Regions from separate parts of the Neobacillus sp. 19 genome, predicted to be linked through region 2. Evidence: a T-box and tRNA genes for the amino acid it is inferred to sense, from the RefSeq annotation. Region 2 holds a T-box; the other regions hold tRNA genes.

Evidence for each region. The T-box of region 2 lies ahead of tyrS (tyrosine--tRNA ligase). A T-box ahead of a tRNA ligase gene usually reads a tRNA of that ligase, here a tRNA-Tyr.
Region 1: it encodes a tRNA-Tyr, which carries the amino acid that the T-box ahead of tyrS (tyrosine--tRNA ligase) is inferred to sense. The anticodon was not compared.
Region 3: it encodes a tRNA-Tyr, which carries the amino acid that the T-box ahead of tyrS (tyrosine--tRNA ligase) is inferred to sense. The anticodon was not compared.

What each region holds. Positions count from the first base shown of each region.
Region 1 is NZ_JBMPZU010000099.1:1,910-12,606, forward strand. It holds rRNA gene ACO1D1_RS26330 (23S ribosomal RNA) at 1-2,179, shown strand, start outside; rRNA gene rrf (5S ribosomal RNA) at 2,303-2,419, shown strand; tRNA gene ACO1D1_RS26340 (tRNA-Asn) at 2,433-2,507, shown strand; tRNA gene ACO1D1_RS26345 (tRNA-Thr) at 2,536-2,608, shown strand; tRNA gene ACO1D1_RS26350 (tRNA-Glu) at 2,629-2,703, shown strand; tRNA gene ACO1D1_RS26355 (tRNA-Val) at 2,708-2,783, shown strand; tRNA gene ACO1D1_RS26360 (tRNA-Thr) at 2,823-2,895, shown strand; tRNA gene ACO1D1_RS26365 (tRNA-Tyr) at 2,915-2,999, shown strand; tRNA gene ACO1D1_RS26370 (tRNA-Gln) at 3,048-3,122, shown strand; tRNA gene ACO1D1_RS26375 (tRNA-Lys) at 3,124-3,196, shown strand; tRNA gene ACO1D1_RS26380 (tRNA-Gly) at 3,255-3,329, shown strand; tRNA gene ACO1D1_RS26385 (tRNA-Ala) at 3,339-3,414, shown strand; gene rocF (arginase) at 3,789-4,688, shown strand; gene ACO1D1_RS26395 (aspartyl-phosphate phosphatase Spo0E family protein) at 4,919-5,074, opposite strand; gene sigW (RNA polymerase sigma factor SigW) at 5,306-5,869, shown strand; gene rsiW (anti-sigma-W factor RsiW) at 5,887-6,510, shown strand; gene cdaA (diadenylate cyclase CdaA) at 6,644-7,471, shown strand; gene ACO1D1_RS26415 (CdaR family protein) at 7,464-8,690, shown strand; gene glmM (phosphoglucosamine mutase) at 8,728-10,077, shown strand; gene glmS (glutamine--fructose-6-phosphate transaminase (isomerizing)) at 10,562-10,697, shown strand, end outside.
Region 2 is NZ_JBMPZU010000050.1:14,205-24,901, reverse strand. It holds gene ACO1D1_RS15195 (acetoin utilization AcuB family protein) at 1-512, opposite strand, end outside; gene ACO1D1_RS15190 (GNAT family N-acetyltransferase) at 553-1,185, opposite strand; gene acsA (acetate--CoA ligase) at 1,415-3,133, shown strand; gene ACO1D1_RS15180 (transglycosylase domain-containing protein) at 3,185-5,932, opposite strand; T-box leader at 6,080-6,298, shown strand; gene tyrS (tyrosine--tRNA ligase) at 6,344-7,600, shown strand; gene ACO1D1_RS15170 (heterocycloanthracin/sonorensin family bacteriocin) at 7,817-8,053, shown strand; gene ACO1D1_RS15165 (putative thiazole-containing bacteriocin maturation protein) at 8,292-10,238, shown strand; gene ACO1D1_RS15160 (TOMM precursor leader peptide-binding protein) at 10,238-10,697, shown strand, end outside.
Region 3 is NZ_JBMPZU010000062.1:37,450-48,146, reverse strand. It holds gene ACO1D1_RS20590 (NupC/NupG family nucleoside CNT transporter) at 1-1,168, shown strand, start outside; gene ACO1D1_RS20585 (hypothetical protein) at 2,201-4,045, opposite strand; gene ACO1D1_RS20580 (hypothetical protein) at 4,229-4,477, shown strand; tRNA gene ACO1D1_RS20575 (tRNA-Arg) at 4,655-4,728, opposite strand; tRNA gene ACO1D1_RS20570 (tRNA-Asn) at 4,834-4,908, opposite strand; tRNA gene ACO1D1_RS20565 (tRNA-Ile) at 4,931-5,004, opposite strand; tRNA gene ACO1D1_RS20560 (tRNA-Gly) at 5,010-5,083, opposite strand; tRNA gene ACO1D1_RS20555 (tRNA-Cys) at 5,096-5,169, opposite strand; tRNA gene ACO1D1_RS20550 (tRNA-His) at 5,183-5,258, opposite strand; tRNA gene ACO1D1_RS20545 (tRNA-Tyr) at 5,264-5,348, opposite strand; tRNA gene ACO1D1_RS20540 (tRNA-Phe) at 5,360-5,432, opposite strand; tRNA gene ACO1D1_RS20535 (tRNA-Asp) at 5,476-5,552, opposite strand; tRNA gene ACO1D1_RS20530 (tRNA-Met) at 5,556-5,629, opposite strand; tRNA gene ACO1D1_RS20525 (tRNA-Ser) at 5,659-5,751, opposite strand; tRNA gene ACO1D1_RS20520 (tRNA-Met) at 5,778-5,854, opposite strand; tRNA gene ACO1D1_RS20515 (tRNA-Arg) at 5,874-5,947, opposite strand; tRNA gene ACO1D1_RS20510 (tRNA-Thr) at 5,957-6,032, opposite strand; tRNA gene ACO1D1_RS20505 (tRNA-Val) at 6,348-6,423, opposite strand; tRNA gene ACO1D1_RS20500 (tRNA-Glu) at 6,427-6,501, opposite strand; rRNA gene rrf (5S ribosomal RNA) at 6,545-6,661, opposite strand; rRNA gene ACO1D1_RS20490 (23S ribosomal RNA) at 6,743-9,678, opposite strand; rRNA gene ACO1D1_RS20485 (16S ribosomal RNA) at 9,878-10,697, opposite strand, start outside.

The DNA.
Region 1 (10,697 bases), on a different contig from region 2:
GGTAACACTGGATGGAGGCCCGAACCCACGCACGTTGAAAAGTGCGGGGATGAGGTGTGGGTAGCGGAGAAATTCCAATCGAACTTGGAGATAGCTGGTTCTCTCCGAAATAGCTTTAGGGCTAGCCTCACGTTGTTAGAGTCTTGGAGGTAGAGCACTGTTTGGACTAGGGGCCCTCATCGGGTTACCGAATTCAGACAAACTCCGAATGCCAAAGACTTATCCGTGGGAGTCAGACTGCGAGTGATAAGATCCGTAGTCGAAAGGGAAACAGCCCAGACCACCAGCTAAGGTCCCAAAGTATACGTTAAGTGGAAAAGGATGTGGAGTTGCTTAGACAACCAGGATGTTGGCTTAGAAGCAGCCACCATTTAAAGAGTGCGTAATAGCTCACTGGTCGAGTGACTCTGCGCCGAAAATGTACCGGGGCTAAACGTATCACCGAAGCTGTGGATTGACACCATTAGGTGTCAGTGGTAGGAGAGCGTTCTAAGGGCGTTGAAGCTAGACCGTAAGGACTGGTGGAGCGCTTAGAAGTGAGAATGCCGGTATGAGTAGCGAAAGATGAGTGAGAATCTCATCCACCGTATGCCTAAGGTTTCCTGAGGAAGGCTCGTCCGCTCAGGGTTAGTCGGGACCTAAGCCGAGGCCGAAAGGCGTAGGCGATGGACAACAGGTTGATATTCCTGTACCACCTATGAATCGTTTGAGTGATGGGGGGACGCAGGAGGATAGGGTAAGCGCGCTGTTGGATATGCGCGTCTAAGCAGTTAGGCTGGTGAATAGGAAAATCCGTTCTCCGCGTATGCTGAGCTGTGACAGCGAGGGAAATTTAGTACCGAAGTTCCTGATTCCACACTGCCAAGAAAAGCCTCTAGCGAGATTCAAGGTGCCCGTACCGCAAACCGACACAGGTAGGCGAGGAGAGAATCCTAAGGTGAGCGAGAGAACTCTCGTTAAGGAACTCGGCAAAATGACCCCGTAACTTCGGGAGAAGGGGTGCTCTTTAGGGTTCATAGCCCTGAAGAGCCGCAGTGAATAGGCCCAGGCGACTGTTTAGCAAAAACACAGGTCTCTGCGAAGCCGCAAGGCGAAGTATAGGGGCTGACGCCTGCCCGGTGCTGGAAGGTTAAGAGGAGGGGTTAGCGCAAGCGAAGCTCTGAATCGAAGCCCCAGTAAACGGCGGCCGTAACTATAACGGTCCTAAGGTAGCGAAATTCCTTGTCGGGTAAGTTCCGACCCGCACGAAAGGCGTAACGATCTGGGCACTGTCTCAACGAGAGACTCGGTGAAATTATAGTACCTGTGAAGATGCAGGTTACCCGCGACAGGACGGAAAGACCCCGTGGAGCTTTACTGTAGCCTGATATTGAATTTTGGTACAGCTTGTACAGGATAGGTAGGAGCCTGAGAAGCCGGAGCGCTAGCTTCGGTGGAGGCGTCGGTGGGATACTACCCTGGCTGTATTGAAATTCTAACCCGCACCCCTCATCGGGGTGGGAGACAGTGTCAGGTGGGCAGTTTGACTGGGGCGGTCGCCTCCTAAAGAGTAACGGAGGCGCCCAAAGGTTCCCTCAGAATGGTTGGAAATCATTCGTAGAGTGTAAAGGCACAAGGGAGCTTGACTGCGAGACCTACAAGTCGAGCAGGGACGAAAGTCGGGCTTAGTGATCCGGTGGTTCCGCATGGAAGGGCCATCGCTCAACGGATAAAAGCTACCCCGGGGATAACAGGCTTATCTCCCCCAAGAGTCCACATCGACGGGGAGGTTTGGCACCTCGATGTCGGCTCATCGCATCCTGGGGCTGTAGTCGGTCCCAAGGGTTGGGCTGTTCGCCCATTAAAGCGGTACGCGAGCTGGGTTCAGAACGTCGTGAGACAGTTCGGTCCCTATCCGTCGTGGGCGCAGGAAATTTGAGAGGAGCTGTCCTTAGTACGAGAGGACCGGGATGGACGCACCGCTGGTGTACCAGTTGTCTTGCCAAAGGCATCGCTGGGTAGCTATGTGCGGACGGGATAAGTGCTGAAAGCATCTAAGCATGAAGCCCCCCTCAAGATGAGATTTCCCATAGCGTCAAGCTAGTAAGATCCCTGAAAGATGATCAGGTTGATAGGTCAGAGGTGGAAGCGTGGCGACATGTGGAGCTGACTGATACTAATCGATCGAGGACTTAACCATTTTTAAGTGGTTGAACTCGTTTTTACAAAAACTTCTTCTGCATTATCTAGTTTTGAGGGAATGAAAAATTTCTCTTGCAAAAAGTAAAATAGACATTATAATAAATAGTGTCTAAAAAAATAGTCTGGTAACAATGGCGAGAAGGTCACACCCGTTCCCATACCGAACACGGAAGTTAAGCTTCTCAGCGCCGATGGTAGTTGGGACATGCGTCCCTGTGAGAGTAGGACGTTGCCAGGCTATATACTATCGTTCCGCAGTAGCTCAGTGGTAGAGCTATCGGCTGTTAACCGATCGGTCGTAGGTTCGAGTCCTACCTGCGGAGCCATTTTTATGCAGCTAAGAATATCAGCTATGCTTCCATAGCTCAGTAGGTAGAGCACTTCCATGGTAAGGAAGAGGTCAGCGGTTCGAGCCCGCTTGGAAGCTTACCTATTTTAATAACATTCGGCCCCTTGGTCAAGCGGTTAAGACACCGCCCTTTCACGGCGGTAACACGGGTTCGAATCCCGTAGGGGTCACCATTTTGGAGGATTAGCTCAGCTGGGAGAGCATCTGCCTTACAAGCAGAGGGTCGGCGGTTCGATCCCGTCATCCTCCACCATAATATCTTTATGTTAACACTATATTTTTTAAACCATATGCCGGGGTAGCTCAATTGGTAGAGCAACTGACTTGTAATCAGTAGGTTGGGGGTTCAAGTCCTCTCGCCGGCACCTTTTTTAAATTGAATATGGAGGGGTAGCGAAGTGGCTAAACGCGGCGGACTGTAAATCCGCTCCCTCCGGGTTCGGCGGTTCGAATCCGTCCCCCTCCACCATTCATATTTTTAAAAATAATGGACATACTAGATTTAATTACTTCTTATTGGGCTATAGCCAAGCGGTAAGGCATCGCACTTTGACTGCGACATGCGTTGGTTCAAATCCAGCTAGCCCAGCCATGAGCCATTAGCTCAGTTGGTAGAGCATCTGACTTTTAATCAGAGGGTCGAAGGTTCGAGTCCTTCATGGCTCATAACTTATAGGTAAAAGCCCAGACGAATTTTTTCTTTTGGGTTTTTATCTGTGAATATGCGGAAGTAGTTCAGTGGTAGAACACCACCTTGCCAAGGTGGGGGTCGCGGGTTCGAATCCCGTCTTCCGCTCCAATTGAATACGGGGCCTTAGCTCAGCTGGGAGAGCGCCTGCTTTGCACGCAGGAGGTCAGCGGTTCGATCCCGCTAGGCTCCACCATCACACTACATATTTCGCTTTAAATCAGGTTGCTGATTTAAGGCTTTTTTTATTTTTATATGTCTATTTTTCGAGCAAAAGGGTTCCAATGGCTCATATTGGGGCCCGTTCCAGCAAAAAGATAAAGCAAAGGGGTTCCAATAGCCAGTATTGGAGCCCGTTCCAGCAAAAAAATAAAGCGAAAGGGTTCCAATAGACCGTATTGGAACCCTTTCTGCCTAAATCTTCGCACAAAAGTATTCCAGCAGCCCTTATGATTCAGAGCCTGCTTTTTTGATATTCTCCGCATATATATACACCATTTTGTCGAGTTGAGTCATTCCTATGAAAGCGGTTAAAATAGTACCTATAAAGAGCTAGGGGGAATGCGAGAGATGAGCAGAAAACTTTCGATAATTGGGATGCCGATGGATTTAGGGCAAATGCGCCGCGGGGTTGATATGGGGCCGAGTGCCATCCGTTATGCAGGGATTAATGAACGACTAACACCTCTTTTTGATGAAATTCATGATTTAGGAGACATACCAATCGGGAGACCCGAAGTAGTTGTAGACGAAGAATCCAACTTGAGAAATTTAGATTTAGTGGCTGAAAAAACCTCCATGCTTGCTGAAAAGGTGGATGAAGCCGTGCAATCAGGTGCATTTCCACTGGTCCTTGGTGGTGACCATAGCATTGCAATCGGGACATTAGCCGGCGTTTCCAAACACTTCAAGAACCTTGGCGTGATTTGGTACGATGCCCACGGTGATTTGAATACAGCGGAGACAAGTCCGTCTGGAAACATCCATGGGATGCCCTTAGCAGCCAGCATTGGATTAGGGCACAAGAAATTAACGGAAATTGGCGGATACGCTCCAAAGGTTAAACCTGAGAATGTAGTAATCATTGGTGCCAGATCACTTGATGAAGGGGAAAGAATCTTAATTAAAGAAACAGGAATAAAGGTTTATACGATGCACGAAATTGACCGGATGGGAATGGCGAAGGTTATGGAAGAAACGATTGCCTACCTTAAGGAAAGAACTGATGGTGTTCATCTCTCTCTTGATTTAGATGGTTTGGATCCAAGTGAATGTCCTGGTGTGGGTACACCGGTCATGGGCGGCATCAGCTACCGTGAAAGCCATCTGGCAATGGAAATGCTGGAAGAAGCAAAGATTATTACTTCAGCGGAATTTGTGGAAGTAAACCCAATATTAGATGAAAAAAATAAAACAGCCTCTGTTGCTGTCGGGTTAATGGGTTCATTATTCGGTGAAAAACTTTTATAAAGAAGGTTCTGTTATAGTTTATTGTTGATTTTTTACCACTGTTGATTGGAGCGGAAGCCGCGAGACTCCTGCGGGAACAGCGGGACAGGAGAGACCCCACAGGCGCTTTAGCGCCGAGGAGGCTCACCGCCCGCCCCGCGGAAAGCGAAGCGGATGTAGCGGAAATCAACAGCCACGTTTAACAGAGCCATAAAGAAAAAGGCAGCTGCGAACCGAACCATTGCAGCTGCCTATCTTTTATGTAGTAATTGATTTAATAAATGATCCAGTCTCTTACTTGTTTCGATTACCTGATGATTGCTTAATGAAGTTTCTGATGCTAATTGAACCATTTTGTCTCGGCAATTTTCAATTTCCTTCATTAAATCGCGAAATTCCGCACTCATACATGCCGTCACATCCCTATTTTTTAACCTGCGATTGCGGGGAGATTCCCACAAATTGAAGTATTACCCTATTATTTGTATTTCCCCTAGGAAAAACTTTAAACTTATTTTACCCCCCTTTAGTAAATTTTTGTTAAAATTATAGGGATTAAGAAGTTTTTCGTGGAAAACGAAACTTTTTCGCTAGCGATTCGTATTATCGTATAGCAGCATTGGAGCTGAGGAAACTTAATGGAAGCTATTGTAAAAAAGAGAATAAAGCAAGTCATCAAAGGTGATCAGGATGCCTATGGTGAAATCGTTGAAATATATAAAAATAGTGTTTATCAGCTATGTTTTAGAATGCTCGGAAATCGCCACGAAGCAGAGGACATGGCGCAGGAGGCATTTATCCGTGCGTATGTGAATATCCGCTCGTTTAACCAGGATTTGAAATTTTCCACATGGCTTTTTCGGATTGCCACCAATCTTTGTATTGATCGAATGCGAAAAAAGAAACCCGATCATTATTTAGATGCAGAGGTAGCTGGAACAGAAGGATTAACCATGTATTCACAGGTTCCTTCCAACACACCGCTTCCGGAGTCGGAGGTAGAGAGTTTAGAACTGCATGAGACGGTGCAGAAGGAAATTTTAAAGCTGCCGGAAAAATACCGGTCTCCCATTGTATTAAAATACATTGAAGAGATGTCCTTAAATGAAATAAGTGAAATTCTTGACTTGCCTCTCGGAACTGTAAAAACAAGAATTCACCGCGGCCGTGAAGCATTAAGACAACAATTACGATATGTGTGATAGAGGTGAAACCAAATATGTGTCCAGAACAGATCATCGAACTAATGCACGAATACCTAGACGAAGAAATTGAGCCTGAAAAGGAACGAATTTTACGGGAACACCTCCAAAGCTGTAAAGAATGTGAAGAGATTTTTAATGAATTAAAAAAGACGATTGCCTTTGTCGAAAGTCTATCACATATGCAGGCTCCCGCAGATTTTACAGCCAATGTATTGGCGCGACTGCCGAAAGAAAAGAAAAAAGTTTCGATGCAGCGCTGGTTAAGAAATCATCCAATGCTAGCAGCTGCCTCTGTTTTCATAATATTAATGGTGGGAAGTTTGTTTTCCACCTGGAGTCAAGACCGTGAATTTTCTGTATCAAAGCAAGAGAATTTAGTCGTCAAAAATAATACTGTCATTGTTCCCAAGGGGGAAACGGTCAAAGGGGATGTGGTCGTTCGCAATGGGAAATTGAAAATAGAAGGTGAAGTCCAAGGGGATGTAACAGTCATTAATGGGGAAAAGTACCTTGCCTCAGCCGGTCACGTCACAGGACAAATTGAAGAAGTAAATGAAGTCTTTGACTGGATTTGGTATCATATGAAAAAGACAGCGCAAGAGGTCATTGATATCTTTGACCAGCCGGAAACCCAATAAAAACAAATCACTCGCACTAGAGTGATTTGTTTTTTTAACCAGTAACATATAATAGGGGTAAGGTGTACGTTTCACTTTATGGTATAATAAATTGGTTCACTATACGTTTTAAGAAAGTTACGGAGGAAGAACAATGCAGTTTGCTGATTTTACTGTATGGAAGTATCTAGCTAGTATTGTTGATATTGTCCTCGTATGGTATGTCATTTACAAGCTGATCAATGTGATAAGAGGAACGAAGGCTGTTCAGTTATTAAAAGGAATTCTCGTTATTCTTCTTGTCAGAGTGGTCGGTGAGTGGCTTGGTTTAACGACATTAAGCTGGATGATGCAACAGGCCATAAATTGGGGATTTCTTGCCGTTATCATTATCTTTCAGCCTGAACTTAGAAGGGCCCTTGAGCAATTAGGAAGAGGGCGATTTTTTTCCAGCAGCAGAACACAGGATGATGATAATCAGGAAAAAACAGTCGAAGCCATTTTAAAAGCGACCGATTATATGGCAAAGCGACGAATCGGAGCATTAATCTCAATTGAACGAGAAACGGGCATGAGTGATTACATAGAAACTGGAATCCAATTAAACTCCAATATTTCATTGGAATTGCTCATAAATATTTTTATACCTAATACACCACTACATGATGGTGCAGTTATTATTCAAAGAAATAATGTTTCAGCAGCAGCCTGCTATCTTCCTTTATCCGAAAGCCCGTTTATTTCAAAGGAACTGGGTACTAGACATCGGGCTGCATTAGGAATCAGTGAAGTCACCGATAGTGTAACAGTCGTCGTATCGGAAGAGACAGGTAATATTTCACTGACCAAAAATGGTGAACTCCACCGCGATCTAAAGTTAGAGGAATTAAAAGCGCTCCTTACGAGTGAAATGGTGATTCAAAACAAAACGAAACAAGCTTCTTCAGCTCGTTGGAACTGGAGGGGGAAAAGCAATGGATAAACTGATGGATAACCCTTGGTTCTTAAAAGTTCTGGCCTTGTTATTGGCAGTCCTGTTATATTCTTCTGTGCCCAATACAGGGAAAAAATTATCAGATGTGAATGTCCCTGGCGAAAAAGCCACAGAAACCATTCAGGATATACCTGTAAAGGTTTATTATGATACAGAAAATTTAGTCGTATCCGGTATTCCCAACACGGTTGATATTACTATCAAAGGGCCTCTCACCCATGTCCAGTCTGCTAAAGCTTCAAAGAACTTTGAAGTGTATGTCGATTTGACCGATGCAAAGATAGGAAAACAGAAGGTAAACCTTAAGGTGAGGAATTTATCTGATAAATTGAAGGCGACGTTGAAACCGGCTAGTGTAAATGTCACGATCCAAGAAAAGATAACGAAGGAATTTAAAGTCGATGCCGAATTTAACTCTAGCCAAATTGAAGAAGGTTATTCAGCAGGACAACCTGTTGTTGAGCCAAGTAAAGTAAAAATTACCGGTGCTAAAGATGTAATTGACCGAATTACCTATGTGAAGGCGACGATTGAGGAAAAGGGTAAACTGAAAGCTTCCATTACGAAAGAAGCACGGATACAAGTACTAGACAAGGAATTAAACAAGCTGAATGTTGTCGTGGAGCCGGAGACAGTCAAAATGACGATCCCCATTAAGAGTAATACGAAAACGGTTCCCATCAATATTGTCAAAAAAGGCACACCTCCACCGGGTGTTACGATTGAATCGATCGATATTGATGAAAAAGAAGCGACGATTACAGGGAATGACGATGTTCTGAAAAACACAGAAAATGTAAGAGTGGAAGTGGATCTTAGTAAAATTTCTGAAAACACCACTCTAACCTTACCTGTCATCATCTCAAATGGGGTCTCGAAGGTGTCTCCGCAAACGGTAAAAGCAACCATAGTGGTCAAAAAACAAGAAGAGACAACCGTCTCTGGTGTACCAGTGAAAATCCAAGGGTTAACTGACACCCTTAAGGCAGAGTTGAATGACCCCGCGAGCCAAACGATTAATATTATGGTGAATGGCATAAGTGGGACAGTTTCGAATATTGGCCCGGAAGACTTTACTGTTTTCATCGACTTATCCGGATTATCGGAAGGAAGTCACGATGTTAAAATTCAGGTAGAAGGCCCGACAGATGTCAACTGGAAGCCTGATAAATCGACAGCAAAAGTTACGATAACGAATAACGCATAAGATCCAGCAATTGATATGTTGAAGGAGAGATTTTTAAATGGGAAAATATTTCGGTACCGATGGGGTACGCGGCATTGCAAATAGCGAATTAACACCTGAAATGGCCTTTAAATTAGGTCGCTTTGGCGGGTATGTATTAACAAAGGATAAGGATCGTCCAAAAGTATTGATTGGGCGTGATACACGTATTTCAGGGCATATGCTTGAGGGAGCTCTTGTTGCCGGCTTACTTTCTATTGGTGCAGAGGTCATGCGTTTAGGCGTCATTTCCACTCCGGGTGTTGCCTACTTAACAAAAGCATTGGGAGCACAGGCGGGAGTCATGATTTCTGCTTCTCATAACCCTGTGGCTGATAATGGAATAAAATTTTTCGGGCCGGATGGCTTTAAACTATCCGATGACCAAGAGTTAGAAATTGAAGGGCTCATTGATTTACCAGAAGATCAATTACCGCGGCCAACTGGTGCTGAACTGGGGCAAGTGATGGATTATTTTGAAGGCGGACAGAAATACCTGCAATACTTGAAAAATACCGTTGAGGAAGATTTCTCTGGCATCCATATTGCATTAGATTGTGCGCACGGAGCAACTTCATCATTGGCGTCGCATTTATTTGCCGATTTAGATGCTGACCTATCTACAATGGGGGCATCACCAAACGGGTTAAATATCAATGAAGGCGTTGGTTCTACCCATCCGGAGGCATTAGCTGCTTTAGTAAAGGAAAAGGGTGCCGATGTGGGGCTGTCCTTTGATGGGGATGGCGACCGGTTAATCGCGATTGATGAAAATGGTACAATTGTCGATGGCGACCAGATCATGTATATTTGTGGCAAGTATCTGAAGGAACAAGGGCGCTTAAAGCATGGAACGATTGTTTCTACGGTCATGAGCAACCTTGGTTTTTATAAGGCACTTGAAACCCATGGTATTCATAGTGTGCCAACAGCAGTGGGCGACCGTTATGTTGTCGAGGAAATGAAGAAAAACGGCTTTAATCTTGGCGGTGAGCAATCTGGTCATATTATATTCTTGGACTACAATACAACTGGGGACGGCCTATTATCAGGGCTTCAGTTAGTGAATATTATGAAGGCGACTGGAAAACCTTTATCAGAGCTTGCCGGAGAAATGAAAAAGTATCCGCAAAAGCTTGTGAATGTACGAGTCACCGATAAACATCATGTGACCGATAATGCTAAGGTAAAAGAGGTCATTGAACAAGTTGAAGCGGAAATGGCTGGAGATGGAAGAATTCTCGTCCGTCCATCCGGAACTGAGCCGCTCGTCCGTGTGATGGGAGAGGCATCCACTGAGGAATTGTGTGCATCCTATGTAGACCGCATTGTCACAGTGGTAAAAGAAGAAATGGAATTAAAAGAATAAAGCTTAAAATTTATGCATAAGGAACAGTACGAAACTGTCTCCTTATGCATATTTTATTATGAATGGTTCTTGAACAAAATTTGAACCATTTATAGTTTTAGTTGACGGACGACTGACAAATCATGTAAGATTAATCTGCTTTGAATTTTAAAGCAGCAGTTGGTCACCATGCTTTGAAAGGAGGGTAGGAGCAGAAGGAACAGGAATAAAAAAAGCGCCTGAACTAATCTTCAGAGGTTAGATTAGTTGACGAGGTGGAGGTTTATCGAAACATTCGGCGGATACCTCCCGGCTGTGACGCAGGGCCGTTAATTTCTTCTTTAAAACATGGAGGCAACTCTGTGCACAAAGAGAAGGAAATGCGCATACTAATCGTAATGTTTAAAAAGGTATAGACAGATACCTGACAAAAAAACAGAGATAAGGGGGCAAGTCTGCCCTCGAAGAAGCACCTTGCCCCCTGTATTAGGGAGGACATATAAAAATGTGTGGAATTGTTGGATATATTGGTCATAACGACTCGAAGGAAATTTTATTAAAAGGTTTAGAAAAGCTTGAATATAGAGGCTATGATTCAGCCGGGATCGCTGTGAAAAATGAGAACGGCATTCATGTGTTTA
Region 2 (10,697 bases):
TAAACGAGCACGCTTAGAATATTTGCTTTCCGCTTTTTAATAACAGTAGTAATGTCGCTTAGTTTACCAGTAAGGTTAGGTACCTTTATTTCGATTTGTGAACCTGGCTGATGTGCCCCCGTTAACTCAACAAGTGTTCGAAGCAAATCCGTTTCTGTTACAATTCCCGCCAGTTTCCGATCATTGATGATGGGAATACAGCTTATTTTATGCTCATAGAAAAGTCCTGCAACCTCCTCGACAAAATCAAGCGGATGTCCGGTAATGACATTTCGCTCCATAATCATCTCCAGTGGCTTTTTTAAATCTTCAGGATGTTCATTTGCACGAAAAATAGACGGCGTAGCTTCCCGTATTTTTGCAACCGTAACCAAGCCGACTAATTGTCCTTCGAGATCAATGATGGGGATGTGGCGGATCTTCCGTGCCTCCATTAGGTCAATGGCATCAGCTATTGTATCAGATGGGAAAAGGGTAGCAACGTCTGTTTTCATAATTTCCTCTACTATCATAAAAAAATCACCCCTATCGCAAGCATTATCAGGAAAATATTTAATACATAAACCGGTTCATAAATCGTAAACGGTCAAATTTTTGAATGGATGCCAGATCAACTCGTTTCCCCATCCGGGCCATCAGGCAATTAGCGGGGTGGGAACATATTTCAGGGTCATCTGTGGCATACCACTCAAGGCCGCCGGCATTCATCATCTTTTCCATGACCTTTCTGTAATCCCACACATTTAATTTGGTCCCTTTTAGATCCCAATGCCAATAATATTCGGTCGTAATCGTAATATAATCTTCCATGGCATCATCCATCATCGAGACAATCAAGAGATTTTTACCGACTGAACAGCCCCTAAATTGCGGAATGACTTCGATAGCACCCAATTCGATTAAATTATCCATTTTGCCTTCTGACCAACGTTCTAGCGGATCGGGGTAAAGATAGGTAACATAACCAACAATGGTGTCCCGATGTCTGGCAATAATAATTCTCCCTTCCGGAAGTTCAGCAATGCCAATTAAAGCTTGATGCTGCTGTTCAGGCGGTCGGAATGCAACAAGGTCTTTGTGAAATTCATAGCCCTTAAGTTTATCTGAAGTGATTGGCCCTTCAACAATAAGGGACCCATGCGGAGTTTTTAACTGCTTTGCGTTGTAAATCTTTTTGTGTTCCATACGGTCACCTACCTGAGAGATCGTTAGTGTTCAACTCTATTATACATAAAATCTATTGCGATAAAGCGATTTCACAAAATTTTCTGTTTTATGGTTAAGGAGCGGGCCGCAAATTAATTACTCATGCTGTCATCTGATAATTAAATTTTCCTAAATATATTTTTAAAATTGTGAATAGTCCTTATTTGTACTATAATAATCTCATACTAGCCAAGAGGGGGAGATGGAAATGAAAGTGGAAGCGTTGCCAGTTGTGCTAGGGGAGCATAATCTAAGCAATTATGAAGAAACGTACAGACAGTTTGACTGGAAGGAAACAGAAAAAGAATTCTCTTGGAGTGAAACAGGGCTTGTTAATATGGCTTATGAGGCTATTGACCGACATGCAAAAACCCATCGGAAAAATAAGATTGCCCTATACTACCGTGATGGTTCAAGAAATGAGAAATATACCTTCAAGGAAATGAAGGAACTATCAAATAAGGCTGGAAATGTATTAAAAAGTTATGGCGATGTCGAAAAAGGTGACCGTGTATTTATTTTCATGCCAAGGTCTCCTGAGCTTTATTTTACTGTTCTAGGTGCTATTAAGCTAGGTGCCATCGTCGGCCCGTTATTTGAAGCATTCATGGAGGGAGCTGTAAGAGACCGCCTGCAGGACAGCGGAGCGAAAGTCTTAGTAACAACTCCGGAATTGCTGGGGCGTGTACCTGTTCAAGAGTTACCGGAGTTGAAGCATATTTTTCTAGTTGGAAAAAATGTCGAAGAACAGGGGCAGTATATTGACTTTTTAGAGAAATTCGAATCAGCCAGTAAAGACCTCAAAATTGAATGGGTCGATCGGACGGATGGCCTCATTCTGCATTATACCTCCGGTTCTACCGGAAAACCTAAAGGCGTACTTCATGTACATAATGCAATGTTACAGCATTATCAAACGGCTAAATGGGTGCTGGATTTAAAAGAAGAAGATGTATACTGGTGTACAGCTGACCCAGGATGGGTTACAGGGACATCATACGGGATTTTTGGACCTTGGTTGACAGGAACGTCAAACGTTATTATCGGCGGCCGTTTCAGCCCTGAATCATGGTATCAAATGATAGAAGATTTTGGGGTGACAGTCTGGTACAGCGCTCCAACGGCGTTCCGGATGCTAATGGGTGCAGGCGATGAGCTAGTTAAGAAATTCGACTTAAGCAGCCTTCGCCATGTGTTAAGTGTCGGTGAACCGTTAAATCCTGAAGTAGTAAAATGGGGCGTGAAAGTATTTAATCATCGGATCCATGATAACTGGTGGATGACTGAAACAGGTGCACAGCTGATTAGCAACTACCCTTGTATGGTGATTAAGCCTGGTTCAATGGGTAAACCAATTCCTGGGGTGACCGCGGCGATAGTTGATAATCAAGGGAGTGAGCTGCCGCCATATCGAATGGGGAACCTTGCGATTAAAAAGGGCTGGCCATCGATGATGCATACGATTTGGAATAACCAGGAGAAATACGAGTCCTACTTTATGCCAAATGGATGGTATGTTTCAGGGGACTCCGCGTATATGGATGAGGATGGCTATTTCTGGTTCCAAGGAAGGGTGGACGATGTCATTATGACATCTGGAGAGCGTGTTGGTCCATTCGAAGTAGAAAGTAAGCTTGTTGAGCACCCGGCTGTAGCAGAAGCTGGAGTCATCGGAAAACCTGACCCTGTCCGCGGGGAAATAATTAAGGCCTTTGTCGCACTAAGGGATGGTTATGAAGCGACAGAAGAATTAAAAGAAGAAATCAGGCAGTTTGTGAAAAAAGGGCTTGCCGCCCACGCTGCCCCAAGAGAAATTGATTTCCGCGAAAAACTGCCAAAAACACGAAGCGGTAAAATTATGAGACGTGTATTAAAGGCATGGGAACTTAATTTACCTACAGGTGATCTTTCAACGATGGAAGACTAAAAGTAGGATTAGAAAAACCGCACCAGGTAAATTACCTTGGTGCGGTTTTTGTTATTGAGGAACTGTTTCAGTTGTTGCCCCCACCTCAACAACATTGGAAGGAGCAGATTCTTTTCCTGCGATATCGACTGCCGTTACATAGAAGGCGCCATTGCCTGCATTAAATGCTAAACTAGAGCCGTTTGTTATACTTGCAATTTTTGCTCCGCTTTGATATACACGATATCCGACCACATCATTATCAGGAGAGGATGTCCATGTTAATGTATTACCAGATACAGATAAACTGACACCATCTGGGTTCTTGCCGTTATCCACCATCTTAGCGGTAGGTACGAGTATTTTCCCCCAACGATCTTTCTGTGGAATAAGCTGGCTGTAATTTTTGAAATTATTTCCGACCATCCGAGTGATAAAATCCGGGTTTAATATTAAACCGAATTGGGCAAACTCTTGTGGTGTGGAATTTAAGGCTAAATATTTCTTATCCCCAATGGTGACAAATTTACCTTCTACCAAGCTATCATCTACTTTTGTAGGAACATCATTCACATTGAAGTAATCACTTTCAATTAATCCCGCTTTAGAACAGGCCGAAGATGGAAGCATACCTGATACGGCACAATAAGATCGTTTCACAATTCCATCCGGCATTGGAAAGGATTCTTTAGGAGCCACTAAATCCGGCTTGATGGAATATGCTGAATTGATTAAATCAGTCCAAAGGTTATTGTTCCGTTGGCTATAAGACATCCCTTTAGATTGCAGCGATTTAGGTGTATCATAACCAGTCCAAACACCAAAGGTTACATTAGGATTAGTGGCAACCAGCCAGGCATCAGTATATTCATTCCCTGTACCTGTTTTTCCTGCCCAATCCGCTTTAAACTTTAACTTACCATTAATTCCAGCAGCAGTACCCGATTTAATAACATCCCTCATCATATCAAGCGTTAAATAAGCTGTTTGCGGTTTGAAAACATCTACAGGTTTTACTTCGTGCTGATAGATTATTTTACCGTTTTTATCAACAATTTTTTCAATCATATAAGCATCAATAAATTTACCATTGTTTGCAAAGGTACTAAATGCGTTCGTATTTTCTTCAATTGTGACACCCTTCTCCATTGATCCAATGGCAGTGGAAAGGTTAGTAAAGTCTGGCGGCAATAGTGAAGTAAAACCCATTTTTTCTAAATACTTAGCAGGTTGCTGCTCAACAATATCTTTGTATAATTTTACAGCAGGAACGTTATATGATTTTGCAAGAGCATATCTTGCAGACACTATACCACTGTAGCGATAATCATAGTTTTGCGGCCATGGTTTGCTTCTTCCGGGAATAAAGTTTAAGGCAACGTTTGGCAGCGGCGTGCCTGGTGAAGCTTTACCCAACTCAATTGCCGGGCCATAAACAAGAAGCGGCTTCATGGTGGAAGCGTTGGGCCTGTATGCACTAGTTGCATGGTTAAGTTTTTGTTTATTGTAGTCTCTTCCGGCAACAAAACTGATAATTTTCCCAGTCTTATTTTCAATAAGTTCTGCCCCGACTTCAACAGGTTCCATTACTGTTACCATTTCACCAGTTTCTGGATCCTTCTTTTCCTCAGGCTTATCAGGGCCGTAGTTTTTATAATTATTTTTAACCACTTGCATAGCATCATAAATTTCTTTGTCAATTGTTGAATGAATTTGATATCCGTTCTGATGTAAATCATGATCGGCTAATGTTTTATATTTGTAATAAAGAGTGTCATCATTTTTTAAATCTTTCTCTGTGTACCCGTCTTTTTGAGCTAACTCATTGGTCAATACTTCAATCGCTCTTTTCTCAATTTCAAAAGTAAGCCAAGGATAGTTTTCAAGCGGATTCGCAACAGGTGTGGTAAAATCCTTTGTAATGTCGTAGGCCGAAGCTTCCGCATATTGCTGCTGGTTTATGTATCCGCCATCTAACATCCTTTTTAATACTGTTTTCATTCTTGCGAGACCTGGTTCAAGATTATTCTTCACGGTACCTTCCCTTGTAAAAGGAGTGTAGCCAAATGGACTTTGAGGCAGGCCTGCAATGAAAGCTGCCTGCGGAAGAGACAATTCAGCAGCATTTTTCCCGAAGATTCCTTTTGCAGCTGCTTGAACACCGGCAATGTTCTGTCCGGAAGCATTTCTCCCAAACGTAGAAACATTCAGATATGCTTCAAGTATTTCTTTTTTATCGAAGAATTTCTCTAATCTTAACGCAAGTAATATTTCATTGGCTTTCCGCTGAAATGAAACCTCATTTGTTAAAATTTGATTTTTGATTAGTTGCTGTGTCAATGTACTTCCGCCCGATTGAACAGCGGAGTTTGTGACTTCTTGGAAGAGGGCACGGAAAACAGCCTTTGGCACAACACCTTTATGCTGATAGAAATATTCGTCCTCGGTTGCAATCACAGCATTGGTCAAATCCTTGGATACCTGATCAATCTTGACTTCTTCGCGAACAAGGTCTGATCTAAGTCTGCCTAGATAAACATCATTGGCAAAGTATAAATCTGATGTTTCCGTGTAATTATAAATATCTTTTTTCATACTTTCGTATGAGCGGATGGGTTCATCTTTTACAAGTGAGGCAAAATAACCGGCGCCAACACCTGTTGCAAACGATCCGCCGAGAATGACGACTATGAGCACGAGAAGACATAAATTCCAAACAACTTGATAGGTAATTCGCGCCCTTTTTATCGTCTTTTTATGGGTAAACAAGTTAAGTATGGACTTTGCCTTTTCCATCCACACTTGCATTCTTTCATTCATTCAGAGCATCACCTCATTATAAAATCACATCCATTATAGCATATTGACGAGGCAAAAACTGACAACCTTCTACATTTTCTGAAATTTCCAGTTGATATTTGACAGGTGTATTGAAATATGATAAAAAAATGATAACCAAATAATAATATTAAAGCTGTGATGGGAATCAACTGTAGTTCTTCTATCCCTGTTTGTAGAGAGTCAGCGGTGGTGCGAGCTGATACATATAGAAGAATGAATTACCTCCTTGAGCTTTTTCTGTGAAACCATTTGTAAGTAGCAGAAAACGGCAAAAACCGTTAATTTTTTGAGTTGGAGGAATCTTCCTCAAGCTGGGTGGTACCGCGTAAAAATTACGTCCCTGCATTTTTGCAGGGGCGTTTTTATTTTGTTTATTTGGAGGGAATAGGAATGGATTTATTACAGGATTTAGCACTAAGAGGCATCATTTACCAGCAATCGGATGAAGAAGGATTAAAGGAACTGTTAAGCACGCAGAAAATTTCCCTATACTGTGGAGCTGATCCGACGGCTGATAGTTTGCATATCGGTCACTTAGTTCCGTTTTTAACACTTAGAAGATTTCAGCAGCACGGTCACCGTCCTATCGTATTGGTCGGTGGAGCAACAGGCTTAATCGGTGATCCAAGCGGGAAAAGTGAAGAACGGAATCTGCAAACCCTTGAAGCTGTGCAGAAGAATGTTGAAGGAATCAAACAGCAGCTTGCCGCTATTTTTGATTTTGACGGTGAAAATGGTGCTGTTATGGTGAATAATTATGATTGGGCCGGATCAATGGATATCGTTTCGTTTTTACGTGATATCGGCAAGCATATTGGAGTGAATTATATGCTGGCAAAAGATACGATTGCTTCAAGGCTTGAAACAGGGATTTCCTTTACTGAATTTACCTACACAATTTTACAAGCTATGGATTTCAATCATTTGTATGAACACCATAATTGTAAATTACAAATTGGGGGAAGTGATCAGTGGGGCAATATTGCCTCTGGTCTAGAATTAATCAGGAAAATGCAGCCCGAGGGTGCAAAAGCATTTGGATTAACCATTCCTCTTGTAACGAAAGCAGATGGAACAAAATTCGGAAAGACGGAAGGCGGAGCTGTATGGCTTGATCCAGAAAAGACAACACCTTACGAGTTTTATCAGTTCTGGATTAACACTGCTGATGCCGATGTGGTCAAATACTTGAAGTTTTTCACTTTCTTATCACATGAGGAAATTGAAGGACTAGAAACGGCAGTTATCGAAGAACCTCATTTACGGAAAGCACAAAAGGCGCTAGCAGAAGAGATGACCCGCCTGATTCATGGTGAGGAATCATTGCAGCAAGCCATTAAGATTTCTCAAGCATTATTTAGCGGAGATGTAAAAAGTCTTTCAGCCGCTGAAATTAAACAAGGCTTTAAAGATGTTCCTTCCTTCGATGCTAATGAAACGGAGGGGAATCTAGTTGACCTGCTCGTTGAGGCAAAGATTTCACCTTCTAAACGGCAGGCACGTGAGGATATTACAAATGGAGCCGTAACCGTAAATGGTGAAAAGATAATAGATACAAGTTATACACTTGATGAAAGTGATCGGATTGAAGGGCAATTCACGATTATTAGACGAGGGAAAAAGAAGTACACGTTAATTAAATTCTAAATCATTCTTGGCTTTGGATGCTCCAAAGCCTTTTTCCATAAAACAATACCATATAAAACCTCGTACCAAAATTGGTATGGGGTTTTTTGAAACCTAAAATAGGCGGTTAAATCAGTGACAACAACCTAAAAAAATCATATTTTGTTGAAGAGAGTATTCATTTTTCCACTCTCTTCAGGTGCAGCCTGTTGAATAATATAGAAAGGGGAGGAAAAAATGCATAATTTTCAGAATGGCTTACAATCATTAGGAATGGATCATTACCAAGTTGGTGAATTAGTTCCTATAAATCCTCAGAGTCAAGATATGCGAGTGTTTGGATTTCGTTGCGGGGGCTGCGGATTCCGCTGCGGAGGATGCGGTTTCCGTTGTGGTGGTTGTGGCGGCTGCTTCGGTTTTGGCTGTTTCGGTTTCGGTTTCGGCTGTTTCGGTATCGGTTTTGGTTTTATTTAGTTGTTTTGGAGTCTCAGAAAAAAATAGTTATTTTATGATAAGGAAGTGCCTCCTGCATGGACATGTGCCGCAGGGGCACTTCTATTTTTGTAATAACATAATTAATCATTGGACTGTGAGAAATGTCCAGCTCCTTGCCATACGCCGCTTCCGCTTTTCTTATAATCATAATGGACAAATAAATGTACATAAAATGATAGTGCATAATTAGGATTGATATGTATTAAGGAGGAGCTGAATGACAAAACTTAACTCGTCCACACGTTTAAAGGTCAAAAGGGATTCATTTTATCTGCAAGATCCAAAGGGTGGTGTGTATTTTAGAAATAACTTAAGTTCATTCCGAATGGAAGGAAATACGATTTACCAATGGATTGAAAAATTAGTGCCGATGTTTAACGGGGAGCAATCATTGGGAGATATAACAGAGGGATTAACGGCGCCGTATCGCAACAGGGTATATGAGATTGGTGAAACACTGTACAAGAATGGCTTTGTTCGAGATGTAAGCCAAGATAGAACACATGATTTAAACCCAAAAGTCCTAGAAAAGTATGCTTCACAAATTGAATTTATTGAGAATTTTGTAGATTCCGGTGCGTACCGTTTTCAAGAATACCGTCAAGCAAAAGTTTTGGCAATCGGTTCAGGATCCCTTCTGGTTTCGTTGGCTGCCGCATTAATTGAATCGGGACTTCCCAAATTCCATTTCATGTTAACCGATTCAGTACCTACAAATCCATTGCGGATAAATGAGTTAGTACGTAATGCCCGCAATGCTGACTCTGAAGTAGAGGCTTTGCAGGTACCATTTGAAGAAGGGGAAGGAAGGAGTTTTTGGCGAAAAGCTTTGCATCCATATGATTGGATTCTATATGTCTCTCAGGATGGAAATGTAAAAGAACTAAAGGATCTGAATCTGGTTTGCAAAGAGCAAAGGAAAATATTTTTTCCTGCCATCTGTTTAGAACAAGTGGGGCTTGCTGGCCCATTGGTTTATCCGGAATCTGAGGGATGCTGGGAGTCAGCATGGCGCAGAATACATCAATCTTCATTGGAATTAGAGCGGCAGCAACAATCTTTCTCTTCAACGTCCGGAGCCATTCTTGCCAATGTTACCGTATTCGAATTTTTTAAGAAGGCTACAGGAATTGCAGGGTCAAATCAGAGTAACCAAATTTACAAACTTGATCTTGAAACGCTGGAAGGAGACTGGCTTTCATTCACCACACATCCATTGGTTACAAATAAAAGTATCTCTACTGGATTGGTGGAAGATCTTGATATAAGGATAAAGCAAGAAAAGAGTAAAACCAAACCTTCGAGTAACCTTTTGGAATATTTCAGCCGTCTAACTTCAGAAGAAACAGGAATTTTTCATACCTGGGAGGAGCGAAACTTGAAACAGCTTCCTCTTTCACAGTGCTATGTTCAAACGGCTAATCCAGTGTCAGAGGGACCAGCAGACCTCCTGCCAGAGGTTGTCTGTTCGGGTTTTACACATGAGGAGGCAAAGAGGGAAGCGGGACTGACAGGTATTGAAATGTATGTTTCACAATTGTTTAAGGAATGTAATGATCAAAAAGATAAGGCTGGTGAAAACATAATAGGAGGTTCGATCGGCATTGGTGCCGGGGAAACAGTCGAAGAGGCTGTTTGCCGCGGTTTGCAAGCCTATTTAGAGAAAGAATGGAGAAATAGAAAGGACGATCTATTGCATCCTGTTTTTCGCGTACAACTGGGAGAAATTGAAGATCAACGCTGCAGATTTTATTTAAATGCCCTGACTACCTTAAATGGTGCACCGACCGTCGGTTTAGAAAAGGAAATACTGGGCTTCCCCGTTATATGGGTAAAGTCGCAGGGACGTCGGTACACAAGTACCGGTTTAAATACAACGTTGGCTTTACGAAGGGCATTACAACAAGCGCTTATGGATAAACAAAATCAGGTGCATGGAACCGAAAGAATATCGGAATCAGCTATTTTTTTGAAAGAAAAGGAATATAAATTCACAATCCCTTCCTGTGAAGAAATAACACAATTGGAGCTATTACAATCTTCCATTCGGGTGTTGAACGAAAACAGCAAACACCTTTTCGTTTATGATCTTGCAGTCGAACCTTTTTTAAAACAGGAATTGGCAGGGGTGTATGGTGTGAAGGTTCGAGAGGAGGACTCCTAATGGCCGCCCATATTATCATTAACGGAGAGGGTTTATTAGCAGATTATGTCTTTGATCAATTGTCTGGTAATTATCACATAAAGCGTCAAAGCCTAATTGAAGAGGTTCCCGAAGAAACAGAATTAGCTCTAGTGTTGCACGATACCTGGAATCCAGCCATTTATCAAAAAGCGGAAGAAAAATACAGGAGCACTGGTATCTTGTGGCTTCGAGGTTTTGTTTCATTTGGGGAGGGAATAATTGGTCCCTTAGTACATCCCGATACACCAGGATGTTCTTTCTGTGCTGACATTCGGCGCTTGATCGCTGGATCAGATCGGAAGGAAATGTGGCAGTTTCAGCAAAAAGTGGCAGCAGGTGAAGGTGTCATGCAAGATGCATGGGCATCACGAACTGGACTATCTCAAATGGCAGCTTTGATATGCAACGAAGTTCAAAGGGTTCTTCAAGGGAAACCCA
Region 3 (10,697 bases), on a different contig from region 2:
CTTAATCACGGGAATTTTGTTTGCCGGTGTTATTGCTTTTTTATTCAGTAATGATCGGAAAAAAATAAAATATAAACGCATTTTCATTATGCTGGCAGTGCAAATCGTTTTAGTGTACTTCATGATGAATACGAGTATCGGTCTAATCGCGATTACCAAAGTGGGCGTATTTTTTGAAAACTTAATGAAAATTGCCGATGAGGGAATTCAATTTGTCTTTGGCGGAATGGTGAATAAGGGCGCGACTACGTTCTTCTTTGTAGCGTTATTGCCGCTTGTGTTCATGTCCGTGTTAATTGGAATCCTTAATTATATAAAAGTACTGCCATTCCTAGTTAAATACTTAGGTTTAGTGTTAAGTAAAATCACCGGAATGGGGAAACTAGAAAGCTATTTCGCTGTATCGACAGCTGCACTTGGACAACCAGAAGTGTTCTTAACGATAATCAAACAGATCCCGCTTTTATCCCCAAAAAGACTTTACACCATTTGCACGTCGGCAATGAGTGCCGTCAGTATGGCGATGGTCGGGGCGTACATGACGATGTTAGAGCCAAAATATGTGGTCACAGCGGTTGTGTTGAATATTTTTAGCGCCTTAATCATTGCGAATATCATTAATCCATACGATTTAGACGAAAATGAAGATTTAGTTCAAATTGAAGAACATGAAAGAGTCCCTTTCTTCCAAATGATTGGAGACAGCATCATGGATGGATTCAAGATTGTCATAACGGTTGCGGCGATGTTATTGGGATTTATCTCCTTAATGGCATTGATCAATGTGATTTTCATGGGCATTTTTGACGTTTCTTTCCAAACGGTTATTGGTTATGTTTTTGCACCAATTGCTTTCATAATGGGTGTTCCTTGGAGTGAAGCCGTGCAAGCAGGCGGCATTATGGCAACAAAACTAGTGACGAATGAATTTGTCGCCATGTTGAATTTTGGTGAAATCTCCAGCCATCTTTCGAGTAAAACCATTGCCATTGTCTCTGTTTATTTAGTTAGCTTTGCCAACTTTGGAACGGTGGGAATTGTGTCAGGTTCCATCAAATCCATCAGTGACAAACAAGGCGGTATCGTATCAAAGTATGCATTAAAACTATTATTAGGCGCAACACTAGCGTCCGTCATTTCAGGTACCATCATGGGCCTAGTCATTTAATAGTTTAATAGAAGAAACCACTTTTTTGCTAGTGCCGCCGGGGGGCGGTTTTTTGTTTTTTTTGGGGGGAATTGGAACGGTTGTTGAGATTTTAGAGGAACATGTAACGCTGTAGAAAGGCTACTTCAATGCGGCAGCTCAAAATCAGAAGAACAACTACGCAGAATGGTTCTACTTCTAGGTTCGGGCTGCAATTTCAGGCGAACATCTAAGTAGATTGGTTCTACTTCTAGATTCGGGCTGCAATTTCAGGCGAACATCTAAGTAGATTGGTTCTACTTCTAGATTCGGGCTGCGATTTCAGGCGAACATCAAAGTAGATTGGTTCTACTTCTAGATTCGGACTGCAATTTCAGGCGAACATCTAAGTAGATTGGTTCTACTTCTAGGTTCGGGCTGCAATTTCAGGCGAACATCTAAGTAGATTGGTTCTACTTCTAGGTTCGGACTGCAATTTCAGGCGAACATCTAAGTAGATTGGTTCTACTTCTAGATTCGGACTGCAATTTCAGGCGAACATCTAAGTAGATTGGTTCTACTTCTAGGTTCGGGCTGCAATTTCAGGCGAACATCTAAGTAGATTGGTTCTACTTCTAGGTTCGGACTGCAATTTCAGGCGAACATCTAAGTAGATTGGTTCTACTTCTAGGTTCGGGCTGCAATTTCAGGCGAACATCTAAGTAGATTGGTTCTACTTCTAGATTCGGGCTGCAATTATAGGCAAACATCTAAGTAGATTGGTTCTACTTCGATTTTTGGGCTTAAAAATCCAGGTAACCCCTACGTAGATCACTCCTACATTAGAATCTTGACTAAAATATTCGTGTGACACCTACGTAGACAACTCCTTCAACGAAGTTTAGACTTAATACCCACTCAACCATTGAAGCAGACAGGCCCTACTTCTATATTAAAAAAACACAGAGAGACTATGCTCTCTGTGTCACCTTTGTGCTGCACCGCTTTAAACCTTAGGTGAGCTGGCACCCCCCCCAATGTTCAATAAACCTCAAGGCGTGCCGGGCACCGCAGCTACTGCATGACCCCATTCTTATCAAAGTAATACCGTTTTCCATTAATCACATGCCAGCCCACGGCTTGTTTGCCTGAAGCTAAATAGTAGTACCAATATTTATTGTTTGGCCCTAAATTAATCCATTCCTTCGAGGCCATTTCACCGCTTGGTTTGAAATAATACTTGGTACCGCCTATGTATTGGATACCTGTTGCCATGCCGCCCCAATGGTTGAGATAGTACCACTTCCCGCCTAAATACACCCATCCTGTCGTCATGGCGCCGCTGCTGTTAAAATAGTACCAACTTTTCGCACTGGGTGGCGCTAAATAAAGTGTTTGATTTATGGAAAGAGATTTCCAGCCTGTGGCCATCACTCCCGTATTTCGATCAAAGTAATACCACTTGCCGCCGACCTGTTTCCAATCGATGGCTGCTGCACCGCTCGAATGGAGGAAATACCATTTACCGCTAATGTACTTCCAGCCACCGGAAGCCATGACACCATTTTTATCAAAAATATATAACTGACCGCCAATGTAATGAGAACCCGTTACCATATATCCTTCTTCAGTGTCTAAGTAATACCAATTCTTGTTCCAGTAAACCCAGCCTGTGACGAGCTGCCCGCCCGATTTGAAATAATACCAATCCCCTTCAATGAGCTGCCAGCCCGATTGCATTGCTCCATCATGATTAAAATAGTAGATATCTTCATTAATCATCGCAAACCCAGTGATCATCGTGCCATATTCATCGAAAAAATACCATTTGTGATTAATATACTGCCAGTCATACACGAGCACACCATTCGGTAAAAAATAATACCAGCCATCCTCGATATATTTCCAGCCAACCACCATTTCGCCCTTTTCATTCAGGTAGTATTCATGATCATCGACCAAAATCCACCCAGTCTCCATCACACCGGACTCATCAAAATAATAACGCTTCTGATTGATAGTAAACCAACCGGTTACAGGTTTTCCCGCTTCATTATAATAGTAACGCTCACCGTTAATATCTACCCAGCCCGCGGCTGCTTTTACCGTGAAATCCAGGTTACTAAAATCTCTCGTATTTCCTTCTTTATAATAGAAGCTATTATAAAAAAATTGATAGTTTGCATTGTATCGATCCGTTACCAGAATATGATCCAGCTTCCACGTTCCCGTCGCAAACGAATGATCAATCATAATCGAAGCCACTTGTGGATTAGAGGAATCGCTTAATCGAAACGTCCGTAACTCATTCTGTGGGGTGCGATAAACGGCTTCAATTTTGGTAGAGTCATATGTTCCTAAATGATTTAACCCTGTTGCCGAAATGTTTAATGTTGTACCAAACGAAACCTGATTCTTATCAATGCTCACAGATCCTAATTGTGGCTGATATCCAGCCGGATCGACATAAAAATTTCCTGCTCGTAAATCGATTGCCGCGGCATCACCCGGGAACAATTCAGCATTTTTAAAAGAATAATTGGACCCATTAAGATGAACGGTTATATCGCTAACTTTCCAATTCCCTTTTGCATGAAAGTCCTCTACTTTTAAGCGAGTAACATACTTTTTCGTTGCCTCATCATACTTCAAATAGGCTGCCCTTTCATAGGTCTGTCCATGATCATCCGCTCGTATCGTGAGGGAGACAGTAGAAGCAACCTCCTCCGAATCGATCCCTACATCTAAGCTGATGTTAATGGAATCGCCCACTTTGGCCTCCTTTGGACTAACTTGTAAATCCTTCACCACCACTCCCGCAGCAAGTGCATGGTTACTAGCAACATATGAACCTAGTAAAACAAACAATACAACAAATAAACTCCTAAACAGCCAACCAGAAACACGACTTCTCTCCACTTTTATCCCCCTAAAAATTTCAGATACCTTCATTATATATACATATGGAACAATCTGTCATTAGGAATAATCTATTTCTATCCCTAATCTGATTTGGGGAGTTCAATGGTGAAAAAGCTCTAGTAACTCTCGAATGAGATACAGGATCCACCGGTGCTTATCACCGTTCTATTAGCGGATAACTTGTTTCAATCAGCGCTTTTCACCGTTCTATCAGCGGATAACCTGTTTCAATCAGCGCTTTTCACCGTTCTATCAGCGGATAACCTGTTTCAATCAGCGCTTTTCACCGTTCTATCGGCGGATAACCCGATTCAATCAGCGCTTTTCACCGTTCTATCGGCGGATAACCTGTTTCAATCAGCGCTTTTCACCGTTCTATCAGCGGATAACCTGTTTCAATCAGCGCTTTTCACCGTTACTCCGCTTTAATGGAAACATCAAATATCCCAGTCTTTTTTTGCAAATAAAAAACCTCCAAACATAATGTTTTGGAAGTTGATTTGCTTAACGACTTTATCAAGGAATTTCATTAAAGTTAGAATACCTTTAGTTTTCCCTAATGTCGTTAAACCTTTGATACTATTAAGTTACTTAAAGTAAAAAATACGCGCCTTAGAGGATTCGAACCTCTGACCGTACGCTTAGAAGGCGTATGCTCTATCCAGCTGAGCTAAAGGCGCATTATATGAATGGCGGCAGAATTTGACCCTCGCGCCGGTTACCCGACCTACACCCTTAGCAGGGGTGCCTCTTCAACCTATTTAGTACTTCTCCCTAAAATAAAATGGCTCCGCAGGTAGGATTCGAACCTACGACCGATCGGTTAACAGCCGATTGCTCTACCACTGAGCTACTGCGGAACAATTAGAATATTTAGGATGATGGGCCTAAATGGACTTGAACCATCGACCTCACGCTTATCAGGCGTGCGCTCTAACCAGCTGAGCTATAGGCCCAAAGGTGGAGCGGGTGATGAGAATCGAACTCACAACATCAGCTTGGAAGGCTGAGGTTTTACCACTAAACTACACCCGCATAGAAAAGATTTGGAGGCAGCACCCGGATTTGAACCGGGGATAAAGGTTTTGCAGACCTCTGCCTTACCACTTGGCTATGCTGCCTCATTATTACTAATGGGGCGGCTGATGGGAATCGAACCCACGAATGTCGGAACCACAATCCGATGCGTTAACCACTTCGCCACAACCGCCATGATGGTGGAGGGGGACGGATTCGAACCGCCGAACCCTGAGGGAGCGGATTTACAGTCCGCCGCGTTTAGCCACTTCGCTACCCCTCCAAATAAAAAGATGGCTCAGGACGGAATCGAACCGCCGACACAAGGATTTTCAGTCCTTTGCTCTACCGACTGAGCTACTGAGCCAAAAAAATTATATTTCAACAGTAGATACCTACTGGAATAAAAATGGCGGTCCGGACGGGACTCGAACCCGCGACCTCCTGCGTGACAGGCAGGCATTCTAACCAACTGAACTACCGGACCATATTGCGGGGACAGGATTTGAACCTGCGACCTTCGGGTTATGAGCCCGACGAGCTACCAGACTGCTCCACCCCGCGATAATAATTAATAAAGTTTTGTGATTTAATGGCGGAGGAAGAGGGATTCGAACCCCCGCGCGGTTTAACCCGCCTGTCGGTTTTCAAGACCGATCCCTTCAGCCGGACTTGGGTATTCCTCCATTTTATATAAAATCACAAAATCATTTGGTAGCGGCGGAGGGGATCGAACCCCCGACCTTACGGGTATGAACCGTACGCTCTAGCCAGCTGAGCTACACCGCCGTTTTTAAAAAAATAATAACGCGCCCGAAAGGAGTCGAACCCATAACCTTCTGATCCGTAGTCAGACGCTCTATCCAATTGAGCTACGGGCGCATTTTTTTATGGTGCCGGCTAGAGGACTTGAACCCCCAACCTACTGATTACAAGTCAGTTGCTCTACCAATTGAGCTAAACCGGCATAATTTTGATAAAACATTGGTGTGTACACGCTTGCTTTGTTATCGTCGTCCCGACTTCAGAAAGCTTATTCAAGCAGCAGCTCCGTCGGTACGCTGAAGATTTTTCAAGGAAGCATATTCGGTCGTGCTCTACCAATTGAGCTAAACCGGCATAATTTTGAATAAATATTAATGTGTACACGCTTGTTTTGTAATCGTCGTCCCGACTTCAGAAAGCTTTTTCAAGCAGCAGCTCAGTCGGTACGCTGAAGATTTTTCAAAGAAGCATTTTCGGTCGTGCTCTACCAATTGAGCTAAACCGGCATAATTATTTATGGTGGAGGATGACGGGATCGAACCGCCGACCCTCTGCTTGTAAGGCAGATGCTCTCCCAGCTGAGCTAATCCTCCATATGGTGACCCCTACGGGATTCGAACCCGTGTTACCGCCGTGAAAGGGCGGTGTCTTAACCGCTTGACCAAGGGGCCAACTATAAAATAAGGCAAAATAATAGCCCCAATTAGGGGCTTAGCCTGGCAACGTCCTACTCTCACAGGGGCGCATGCCCCAACTACCATCGGCGCTGAGAAGCTTAACTTCCGTGTTCGGTATGGGAACGGGTGTGACCTTCTCGCCATTGTTACCAGACTATTTATTTGAGGTTTCATTCCCTCAAAACTAGATAATGCAGAAGAAGTTTTTTGTAAAAATGAGTTCAACCAATTAAAAATGGTTAAGTCCTCGATCGATTAGTATCAGTCAGCTCCACATGTCGCCACGCTTCCACCTCTGACCTATCAACCTGATCATCTTTCAGGGATCTTACTAGCTTGACGCTATGGGAAATCTCATCTTGAGGGGGGCTTCATGCTTAGATGCTTTCAGCACTTATCCCGTCCGCACATAGCTACCCAGCGATGCCTTTGGCAAGACAACTGGTACACCAGCGGTGCGTCCATCCCGGTCCTCTCGTACTAAGGACAGCTCCTCTCAAATTTCCTGCGCCCACGACGGATAGGGACCGAACTGTCTCACGACGTTCTGAACCCAGCTCGCGTACCGCTTTAATGGGCGAACAGCCCAACCCTTGGGACCGACTACAGCCCCAGGATGCGATGAGCCGACATCGAGGTGCCAAACCTCCCCGTCGATGTGGACTCTTGGGGGAGATAAGCCTGTTATCCCCGGGGTAGCTTTTATCCGTTGAGCGATGGCCCTTCCATGCGGAACCACCGGATCACTAAGCCCGACTTTCGTCCCTGCTCGACTTGTAGGTCTCGCAGTCAAGCTCCCTTGTGCCTTTACACTCTACGAATGATTTCCAACCATTCTGAGGGAACCTTTGGGCGCCTCCGTTACTCTTTAGGAGGCGACCGCCCCAGTCAAACTGCCCACCTGACACTGTCTCCCACCCCGATGAGGGGTGCGGGTTAGAATTTCAATACAGCCAGGGTAGTATCCCACCGACGCCTCCACCGAAGCTAGCGCTCCGGCTTCTCAGGCTCCTACCTATCCTGTACAAGCTGTACCAAAATTCAATATCAGGCTACAGTAAAGCTCCACGGGGTCTTTCCGTCCTGTCGCGGGTAACCTGCATCTTCACAGGTACTATAATTTCACCGAGTCTCTCGTTGAGACAGTGCCCAGATCGTTACGCCTTTCGTGCGGGTCGGAACTTACCCGACAAGGAATTTCGCTACCTTAGGACCGTTATAGTTACGGCCGCCGTTTACTGGGGCTTCGATTCAGAGCTTCGCTTGCGCTAACCCCTCCTCTTAACCTTCCAGCACCGGGCAGGCGTCAGCCCCTATACTTCGCCTTGCGGCTTCGCAGAGACCTGTGTTTTTGCTAAACAGTCGCCTGGGCCTATTCACTGCGGCTCTTCAGGGCTATGAACCCTAAAGAGCACCCCTTCTCCCGAAGTTACGGGGTCATTTTGCCGAGTTCCTTAACGAGAGTTCTCTCGCTCACCTTAGGATTCTCTCCTCGCCTACCTGTGTCGGTTTGCGGTACGGGCACCTTGAATCTCGCTAGAGGCTTTTCTTGGCAGTGTGGAATCAGGAACTTCGGTACTAAATTTCCCTCGCTGTCACAGCTCAGCCTTTACGGTGAACGGATTTTCCTGTTCACCAGCCTAACTGCTTAGACGCGCATATCCAACAGCGCGCTTACCCTATCCTCCTGCGTCCCCCCATCACTCAAACGATTCATAGGTGGTACAGGAATATCAACCTGTTGTCCATCGCCTACGCCTTTCGGCCTCGGCTTAGGTCCCGACTAACCCTGAGCGGACGAGCCTTCCTCAGGAAACCTTAGGCATACGGTGGATGAGATTCTCACTCATCTTTCGCTACTCATACCGGCATTCTCACTTCTAAGCGCTCCACCAGTCCTTACGGTCTAGCTTCAACGCCCTTAGAACGCTCTCCTACCACTGACACCAACGGTGTCAATCCACAGCTTCGGTGATACGTTTAGCCCCGGTACATTTTCGGCGCAGAGTCACTCGACCAGTGAGCTATTACGCACTCTTTAAATGGTGGCTGCTTCTAAGCCAACATCCTGGTTGTCTAAGCAACTCCACATCCTTTTCCACTTAACGTATACTTTGGGACCTTAGCTGGTGGTCTGGGCTGTTTCCCTTTCGACTACGGATCTTATCACTCGCAGTCTGACTCCCACGGATAAGTCTTTGGCATTCGGAGTTTGTCTGAATTCGGTAACCCGATGAGGGCCCCTAGTCCAAACAGTGCTCTACCTCCAAGACTCTAACAACGTGAGGCTAGCCCTAAAGCTATTTCGGAGAGAACCAGCTATCTCCAAGTTCGATTGGAATTTCTCCGCTACCCACACCTCATCCCCGCACTTTTCAACGTGCGTGGGTTCGGGCCTCCATCCAGTGTTACCTGGACTTCACCCTGGACATGGGTAGATCACCTGGTTTCGGGTCTACGACCACATACTCAAACGCCCTATTCAGACTCGCTTTCGCTGCGGCTCCGTCTCTTCAACTTAACCTTGCATGGGATCGTAACTCGCCGGTTCATTCTACAAAAGGCACGCCATCACCCATAAACGGGCTCTGACTACTTGTAGGCACACGGTTTCAGGAACTATTTCACTCCCCTTCCGGGGTGCTTTTCACCTTTCCCTCACGGTACTGGTTCACTATCGGTCACTAGGGAGTATTTAGCCTTGGGAGATGGTCCTCCCTGCTTCCGACCGGATTTCACGTGTCCGGCCGTACTCAGGATCCACTCAGGAGGGAACGAAGTTTCAACTACAGGGCTTTTACCTTCTACGGCTGACCTTTCCAGGTCGCTTCATTTACCCCGTTCCTTTGTAACTCCATGTTGAGTGTCCTACAACCCCAAGAGGCAAGCCTCTTGGTTTGGGCTATGTCCCGTTTCGCTCGCCGCTACTCAGGGAATCGCGTTTGCTTTCTCTTCCTCCGGGTACTTAGATGTTTCAGTTCCCCGGGTATGCCTTCTATACCCTATGTATTCAGGTAAAGATACTGTTCCATTACGAACAGTGGGTTTCCCCATTCGGAAATCTCCGGATCAAAGCTTACTTACAGCTCCCCGAAGCATATCGGTGTTAGTCCCGTCCTTCATCGGCTCCTAGTGCCAAGGCATTCACCGTGCGCCCTTTCTAACTTAACCTAAAAAGGTTTATAACTCTTATTCAATAAGAGAGAAAAACTAAAATGGCGATTACTCGATGTTTACTTTGCTTCTTCTTACGATTATCTAGTTTTCAAGGAACGATTAAAAAAAGCTTTGAGAGAATTGCTCCCTCAAAACTAAACAAACAAGAAACGTCAACCTTATTATCAGTCCGAGAGGACTGCATTATCCTTAGAAAGGAGGTGATCCAGCCGCACCTTCCGATACGGCTACCTTGTTACGACTTCACCCCAATCATCTGTCCCACCTTAGGCGGCTGGCTCCTTACGGTTACCCCACCGACTTCGGGTGTTACAAACTCTCGTGGTGTGACGGGCGGTGTGTACAAGGCCCGGGAACGTATTCACCGCGGCATGCTGATCCGCGATTACTAGCGATTCCGGCTTCATGCAGGCGAGTTGCAGCCTGCAATCCGAACTGAGAATGGTTTTATGGGATTGGCTAAACCTTGCGGTCTCGCAGCCCTTTGTACCATCCATTGTAGCACGTGTGTAGCCCAGGTCATAAGGGGCATGATGATTTGACGTCATCCCCACCTTCCTCCGGTTTGTCACCGGCAGTCACCTTAGAGTGCCCAACTGAATGCTGGCAACTAAGATCAAGGGTTGCGCTCGTTGCGGGACTTAACCCAACATCTCACGACACGAGCTGACGACAACCATGCACCACCTGTCACTCTGTCCCCCGAAGGGGAACGTCCTATCTCTAGGAGTGTCAGAGGATGTCAAGACCTGGTAAGGTTCTTCGCGTTGCTTCGAATTAAACCACATGCTCCACCGCTTGTGCGGGCCCCCGTCAATTCCTTTGAGTTTCAGCCTTGCGGCCGTACTCCCCAGGCGGAGTGCTTAATGCGTTAGCTGCAGCACTAAGGGGCGGAAACCCCCTAACACTTAGCACTCATCGTTTACGGCGTGGACTACCAGGGTATCTAATCCTGTTTGCTCCCCACGCTTTCGCGCCTCAGCGTCAGTTACAGACCAGAAAGCCGCCTTCGC